Regions from separate parts of the Rahnella sp. BCC 1045 genome, predicted to be linked through region 2. Evidence: predicted binding sites of a transcription regulator. Region 2 holds the regulator's gene; the other holds the start of a gene.
What was found. The regulator PurR, encoded in region 2, represses purine synthesis genes. The targets are predictions, from matches to a motif close to CANGCAAACGTTTGCNTG.
Positions count from the first base shown of each region.

Region 1: J1782_RS05145 (L-serine ammonia-lyase) is a predicted target of PurR. The motif match lies at 2,397-2,414, and genes of this name have one in related genera.

Region 1 covers NZ_JAFMOZ010000104.1:14,181-18,406, forward strand. The annotation lists gene J1782_RS05140 (EAL domain-containing protein) at 1-550, opposite strand, end outside; gene J1782_RS05145 (L-serine ammonia-lyase) at 1,005-2,369, opposite strand; gene J1782_RS05150 (CoA pyrophosphatase) at 2,538-3,140, opposite strand; gene pabB (aminodeoxychorismate synthase component 1) at 3,137-4,226, opposite strand, start outside.
Region 2 covers NZ_JAFMOZ010000135.1:89,774-93,999, forward strand. The annotation lists gene punC (purine nucleoside transporter PunC) at 1-939, opposite strand, end outside; gene punR (DNA-binding transcriptional activator PunR) at 1,076-1,981, shown strand; gene purR (HTH-type transcriptional repressor PurR) at 2,018-3,043, opposite strand; gene J1782_RS26565 (YnhF family membrane protein) at 3,377-3,466, shown strand; gene J1782_RS17835 (C40 family peptidase) at 3,631-4,226, opposite strand, start outside.

The DNA of each region.
Region 1 (4,226 bases), on a different contig from region 2:
CGTAGGGGGGTTGCGGCTCAAGCAGAAAGTTCGAGAGGACACCGATGTTATAAACAAACAGCTCGCCGTTGAGATTATCCGGCGTGGTCGGTTGCCAGAGAACCAGCGTGGGCGCATCCACCTTGCTCCATTTTGACGCACGCAGATCTAGCTGAGTTTTACCCTGAGCCAGATTAGGCAGTGTTTTGTTGAAATTAAGATCTAAAGCCCCGATCAGGCTCGAACAGATGATGGTGCCATTACTGACCAGGCTGATGGATCGCAGCGTTTGCATACGGGCGACAGTTTGTTGCATGACCGGTTGCAGCGCGTTGCAGCTTAGCGTCTGGTCGATAGGAATCGCTCTTCCTGCGGGTGACGCAGGTTCAAGTAATTTCTCCAATTTTTCAACGGTGTGGATAGCCACGCGTTGTTGATCTTCTGCGATGACCTGAGCTTGTTCGTAAATGCGAATGCCAAGAGTCAGAAGCAATGTACATATCCCCATTGCGCAGGCAAGCGCAATGCGATAGTAACGATACTTCGCAAGACCGGTCTGGGAGAACAGCATCGTTCTAATCCTTTTATCCCGTGTTAAATGCAGGCTCAAAATTATTATTATTAAAGGTTTACCGATGCGTAACAGCCGTGTTGTTATTATTGATAGTAGCTGTAAATCGCCGGACGCTCTCCCTGAGTTATGGAAAACTCCCTATTTTTCCCGGCAAAAATCAAAGAAAATCCGTATCGGTGACGTTGTCACGTATGTTTTTCTGTACATTTTTGCATGTATCTTCAGTGTATAAAGAGGTTCTCTGAACGGGAAAATCAGGCGGAAATCAGCATGCCGTACCTGCAGGGTATAATGCAAGTGTCACTACCATTATGTATTGATAATACAACAGGTTGTTGTTAGCGAAGGTTTTATTGCTACCGGCTCCCACCGGAGTGGTATTTCCTGCGGCAAGCGGGCCAAAAATGATGCAACCCGCCAGCCGCCTGGAGACGAAAAATCCTGCAAATGATTAGTCGCACTGAACCTTAATGGCTAAACCGCCGCGGGACGTTTCGCGGTACTTCGAGTTCATATCTTTGCCCGTTTCGTACATGGTCTCGATCACTTTATCCAGCGAAACGCGTGGCTCACTGGTCCGGCGCAAGGCCATGCGTGCGGCGTTGATGGCTTTTACGGAAGCAATCGCGTTACGTTCGATGCACGGAACCTGAACCTGCCCGGCAACCGGGTCGCAGGTTAAGCCCAGATTGTGTTCCATGCCAATTTCCGCTGCCACGCACACCTGCTCCGGGCTGCCGCCCAGCAGTTCTGTCAGGCCCGCCGCGGCCATAGAACAGGCCACCCCGACTTCGCCCTGACAGCCGACTTCCGCACCCGAAATCGACGCATTCATCTTGTAAAGAATGCCAATCGCGCCGGAGGTCAGGAAATAACGCAGGTAAATATCCGGGCTGACTGACTGAATAAACTGGTCATAATACGCCAGCACCGCCGGAACAATCCCGCAGGCGCCGTTCGTCGGCGCCGTCACCACACGCCCGCCGGCCGCATTTTCTTCGTTCACGGCCAGGGCAAACATGTTCACCCAGTCGATCACGTTCATCGGGTCATTAGACAGTTTATCGTTGGACACCAGCATTCTGCGCAAGGCAGACGCTCGACGCGGAACGCGAAGCGGGCCAGGCAGAACGCCTTCCGTATTCAGACCACGGTCGATACAGGCCTGCATGGTGTGCCAGATTTTCTCGAAATACTGTTCGATGTCCTGTTTGCTGTGCTGGGCGAGCTCATTTTTCATCATCAAACCTGACAACGAAAGGCCGGTTTCCTTGCATTTGGCCAGCATTTCACTCGCGGAATTGAAGCTGTAAGGGACCGTCACTTCATCAAGTACCGGCTGACCGAAATGCTCGTCATCGACAATAAAACCCCCACCGACGGAGTAGTAGGTTTTGCTGTAAATCATTTTGTCGCCCGCAAAGGCATGAATTTGCATCGCATTTTCATGGCGCGGTAAATTCTCACCGCGAAACACCATGCCGGTGTCACGGGGGAAATCGACTTCATGCTGAGTTTCACCCAGCGGCAGGCGCTGACGCTGCTCAACGTCGCGAATAAAATGGGGAATGCCGTCGATGTCGACGGTATCTGGCTGGTTACCCGCCAGACCTAAAATAATGGCGATATCTGTGTGGTGGCCCTTGCCTGTGAGAGACAGGGAACCAAAAACGTCCACGGCGACACGCGTAACGGCAGGCATCATGCCCTTTTCGAGCAGGTCATCAGCGAACTGTTTCCCGGCTTTCATCGGGCCCAAAGTATGGGAACTGGAAGGGCCAATCCCGACCTTGAACATGTCGAAAACGCTAATCACGTCGAATACTCCTGTAATGAATTACGGCAGGGAACGGGATCCCTGACAGCCACAACTCAACTTGTGGCTCAATCTATAGTTTAAAAGGCCTGAGGGGCAAAAGTTTCATTTTTCGCATGAAATAAACTTATTTGATGCAAAAGTGTGATCGGAATGTAATCAGCGGGCTCAAGCTTCAACCTGCCGGGCGAGCTGGCGGATGATCGCCGCCGTGAGTCCCCAGACAAATTGCTGCTGATACCAGGATAAATACACCCGGTGATGGATGCCTCTGCGATGAATATCCAGAGTGTGATAGCGGGCAAGATCAAACGCTTCCTGCAAGGGCATTTCAAACAGCTCGGCGACTTCATCCTCAGCCGGATGGAACGTCACATCGACCGGCAACAGCCCGACAACCGGCGTCACCTGAAAACCGCTGCTGCTGTCCTGCGGTGAAAGCGTGCCTAAAACGTGTACCTGTTCCGGCTCAATGGCGACTTCTTCCTGAGCTTCCCGCAATGCGGTGGCAATAATTGAGGTATCCGTTGCATCGGCCGCACCGCCGGGAAAGGCGACCTGACCGGGGTGTTTGCGCAGCTGATCGGAACGGCGCGTCAGTAAGATTGTCGGCTCTTTCCGGCAGATAATCGGAATTAAGACGGCGGCGTGACGGGTTCCGCGCAATGCGGGGGCAGGCATACGCGGTTGCTGCAACTGAAAGCGCAGGATGAAATCTTCCACCGCGGGGGAAAAAGTCTGCACGGGTGCGTGTTGTTCCAGCAAAGTCACGGCTGAACGTCTCCTAACTGAGGCAGTATGCGGGCAATTTTATCGAACGTTTCCTGATATTCTGCCTGTTCCTGGCTGTCGGCCACAATCCCGCCGCCTGCCCAGCAGTAAATTTTCCCTTTCGCCGTCAGCAGCGTGCGGATGGTGATATTACTGTCCATCGTGCCGCAGCAACTGATGTATGCAATGCTGCCGCAGTAACCGTTGCGTCGCTGTGGCTCAAGCTCTTCGATGATTTCCATTGCGCGGACTTTAGGTGCACCGGTAATTGAGCCGCCAGGAAAACAGGCGCGCAGCAACGCACTGGCGTGGCACGCTTCCGGCAGTTCTGCGGTGATGGTACTTACAAGATGATGAACCGCAGGGAAAGGCTCGACTTTGAATAATTCGGGAACGCGCACGCTGCCCGGCGTGGCAACGCGGCCAATGTCATTTCGCAATAAATCGACGATCATCAGATTTTCCGCACGATCTTTTTCCGATGCCGCCAGACGCTCAGCCTGACGCACATCTTCTGCGGGATCCTCGCTGCGCGGCAACGTCCCTTTAATCGGGCGCGTCTGGATCTGATGGTCTTTCAGCCAGATGAAGCGTTCAGGCGACAGACTGATCACCGTATTTTCAGGTAAACGCAGAAACGCCGAGAAGGGGGCTCGATTTGCACTATTCAGCTGCAAAAATGCCTGCCACTCGTCGCCGGAATAGTGTGTCGAAAATCGCTGCGCGAGGTTAATCTGATAGCAATCACCACTGTGAATGTATTCCTGAATCTGGCGGAATTTTTCACCGTATGCCCCGCGGCTCATGTTGGACTGCCACGGCGCTTTCAGCCGGAAAGGTTGCGCGGCGGTGGCCTTCTGTTGAGCCAGCCAGTGCAGGCGGACGGAAACGTCATGGTGGCAAATCAGCGTCACACGTTGCAGATGGTGATCGGCGATCAGTGCCCAGTCATAAATACCCACCGCCATATCCGGCAGGGCGATGTCCTGTTCTGCCGTGTCGGGCAGTGCCTCAATACGCCGTCCTAAATCATAGCCAAACAACCCGAGCGCGCCGCCCAGAAACGGAAAATCAGGCGAGCTTTCC
Region 2 (4,226 bases):
AATCGCGCCATTCACCAAAGCCATCAGGCAGAACGGAATTAACAGACTCACCAGACTCGCATCAGTAAATATAGCCACGCCGAACAAACCCGCCACACTGACGCCATAACCTGCCAGCAGCCACGGCAGGATCTTATTCCCATCCGTTTTGCTGATCAGCACACGACACCCAAAACCGCCCAGAAGGAAAGCAATGGTCTGTGGAACATAGCTCAGGCCAATCACACCCGGCGAATACCCCATGTCGCTGAGAATAAACGGGGAACCGGTCAGCCACGCGAAAAAGCCGGCAGAGCAGGCGGCATAAATCATCACGTTACCGCTGTAAAACCGGGAAGCGAGAAGTTTCGCGAAACCGGTTTTATCAGCAGGAGCATGAACCTCTGGCGCATTTTCGCGCAGTGTGGACGTGGTGATAAGCAAGATAACGGCTACGGCGGTCAGCAGAACGAAAATCGCTTCCCAGTCAAAATGGTTGAGAACCCAGGCGCCCAGCAAAGGTGCCAGAGCAGGGGAAAGCGCAACCAGTGGCATGATGCTGGCAAAGGTTTTTTTAGCAACATCGGCAGAAAAGCGATCTACCACCAGCGCCTGCCAGGTGACGGCGGCGGCACAGACGCCGACAGCTTGCAGGAAACGCAGCGCCAGCAGGGCGCGGACATTCTCAACCCATAGCACGCCCAGACAACCGACGACAAAGAGCGCTAAGCCAATCAGCAATACCGGCTTGCGGCCAATCTTGTCGGACAATGGCCCCCACAACAGCTGACCGATGGCAAAGCCGCCAAGGAAAATACTCAGGCTGGCGCTGATCATGCCCGGGCTGGTCATCAGGCTGCTTTGCATCGCGCTGAAGGCCGGAAGGTACATATCGGTCGCTAAAAAGCCAAGCATGCTCAGCCCGGCAAGATAGAGCATAAATCCAAGTGAGGGTTTCATTATTGTCTCTTTAATTTATTTATTGCAGATGATTTGACGCGGAAATCGTATCGGATGCGGAGTTTAACGCTTTGATAACAGGCTTGTGAAACGCTAATATTTGCAATCTGCTATCAAAAATATTGAAGGCTAAACGATGTGGTCAGAATATGCTCTTGAAGTGGTCGATGCCGTCGCCCGAACAGGCAGTTTTAGCGCTGCCGCGCAGGACTTGCACCGGGTTCCTTCTGCCATCAGCTACACCGTTCGCCAGCTTGAACAATGGCTGGCCGTTCCGTTGTTTGAACGCAGACATCGCGACGTTATTCTGACTCCTGCCGGTAAAGTTTTTGTCGACGAAGCGCGGGTTCTGACAAAAAAAATGATAGCGACCCGCCGCCAGTGTCAGCAGGTCGCCAATGGCTGGCGCGGAGAATTACGGGTTGCCGTTGACCGTATCGTTAAACCTGCGCGGACACGGCGGCTGGTGCTGGATTTCTATCGCCATTTCCCTGATACCGAACTCATCATTCATTCGGAAGTCTTTAACGGTGTCTGGGACGCGCTGGTCGACGGGCGGGCGGATGTCGCCATCGGCGCGACGCGGGCGATCCCCGTCGGTGGACGGTTCAATTTCCGCGATATGGGTTTTATGGACTGGCATTGTGTGGTCAGCGCGCAACATCCGCTGGCCCAGACGCAGGGAATACTGAGTGACGATCAGTTACGGCCTTATCCGGCGCTTTGCCTGGAAGATACATCGCGTACATTGCCGAAACGCGATACCTGGACGCTGGATAACCAGCGGCGGCTGGTGGTTCCCGACTGGACGTGTGCATTGGAATGTCTGAACGAAGGTTTATGTGTTGGCATGATGCCGGTTCACCGCGTGACACCCTTGATTGAACAGCAAAAATTACAGGTACTGTCGCTGGAAAATACCTTTCCGGACAGCCCGTGCTGCCTGACGTGGGATCAGAGCAATCCGTCGCCTTCGCTGGCGTGGCTGCTGGAATACATGGGAGACACGGAAACGATGAACCGGGAATGGTTGCGCGACTGACAAAAAAACGCCTGTGGCACAGGCGTTTATTGAAAGTTAACGGCGGTAATCGCGGTACGGGCCGTCGGCCACGGAACGGCGCTCAACCAGTTTGGGATGCACTTCAATGGTCTGCGACTCTTCGCGTTTGCTGATAATTCTGTCCAGCAGCATGGTAAAGGCCATTTCGCCCAGACGTTCTTTTGGCTGATGAACTGTCGTCAGTGCCGGTGAGAAATAGCGCGCGTTACGCACGTTATCATAGCCAATCACGGAAATATCCTGCGGTACGCGCAGGCCCAGTTCATCGGCGGCACAGATTGCCCCCATCGCCATCACGTCACCGCCACAGAATACAGCCGTCGGGCGGTTTTTCTGCATCAGAATTTTGTGCATGGCCTGATAGCCCGATTCCGGCTCAAAGTCGCCCTGAACGACCCATTCTTCACGAAGAGGAATATTGGCTTCCGTCAGTGCTTTCACAAAGCCCTGGAAACGGCCGCCGCCGGTGTTTCGCGCCAGTTGCCCAGGGATCACGCCGATATCGCGATGACCGCGTTCAATCAGATAACGTCCGGCCATATAGCCGCCTTCAAACGCGTTATCGATAATGCTGTCGGTGAAATTCTTACGCGCTTCGCCCCAGTCCATCACAACCATCGGGATAGAGCGGTATTCTTCAAGCATATTCAGCAATTCGTCCGGATACTCCGCGCACATCACAAGTAAACCGTCGACGCGTTTTTGCGCCAGCATTTGCAGGTAGGCCTGTTGCTTCTCCAGATTATTGTGTGAGTTACACAAAATCAGCGTATAGCCTTTTGAGAAACAGCTGTTCTCCACGGCCTCAATCACTTCGGCGAAGTAGGGCGCTTCACTGGACGTTGCCAGCAGACCGATTGTTTTGGTGTTATTGACCTTCAGGCTACGTGCCACAGCGCTGGGAGAATAGTGCAACTCTTTGATTGCAAGGAGAACCGCGGCTCGGGTTTCTTCGGCGACGAAACGGGTTTTATTGATGACGTGCGACACGGTTGTGGTGGAAACGCCAGCGCGCTTTGCGACATCTTTAATCGTTGCCATGTAAAAAATGACTCCTGTGCTCACGTGTTTCAGCACGTTAGCATTATGTTAATCGTTTGCTTGCGTGGATTTAACTGCTGACTTCGAAAAGGGCAGTGAAATCGTTGGGTGGATTCTTCAGAGTGAGGCGTGAAATGCTCTCGGGTGAAATCGACCGGCACACAGGCGTGGTAACCGACAATTTTCACTTATAATGCAGGAAAGTGGAAGTAAAATTGTCATGAACCTGGTGTCATTCAGCACAAGATTTTCAATGCGAATTATGAGAAAATGCGTTGGCACACATTCAGTGTGGCTATACGAACGCCACAATTTGATCCGTAAGGGGGTTTAATGGACAGCAACCTGAAATTTTCTTTGATCACTACGGTCTGCGCTTTGCTCGTGATTATTGCTTTCAGTTTCACCGCAGTGATGAACTGATTTGCGCGAAAGCCGCAATAAAAAGGGCGATTACCTATAACAGGAATCGCCCTTTTCAATTTTACGCAGTCACCCATTCCGCCGATACTCTTCCCTGCAGAAACTCTTCGTTAAATGCTATTCAATGGCTGATTAGCGAAACTTCAGACTTAACGAATTGTTTATTATCGGATCGTCTTAGGGGTCATTACCCGTCGTGCGCCTACATAATGATCTTGCCAGTAATCGTCACCCAGTGAGGTGATCTTAATGTCTTCGCCGGTGCGCGGTGACTGGATAAACTTCCCGTTTCCTACGTAAACACCGACATGGTCTGCGGCGCCGCGGTTATTAATCCGGAAGAAAACCAGATCGCCGGATTCTAATTCACCCCGTTTGACCGGGGCCGCATCGCGCAAGTGGTACATTTCATTCGCTGTGCGGGGCATTTTAATACGGATCAAATCTTTGTATGCGTAGTAAACCAGTCCGCTGCAATCGAAACCTGTATTCGGTGACGTTCCGCCCCAGCGGTAAGGTTTGCCGACCTGGTGCATCAGCTTGGTCATCGCGGTTTGTTGTGCGTGCTGATAACGTTTCTTGTGTGTTGCGCTGAGCGTTATCGGTTTACTGTCTTCTTCACGTAACTTTTTGCCTTTGCGGTGGCGGCCATACGCTTCTTTTTTACTGGCCTTTTCACTGCTGTTTTTAGCGAGAGAGCGGTTTTTCGTTTCCTTCCCTGCTTTCGCCTCGGCCCGGGTTGTCTTGAGTGTTTTTTCTT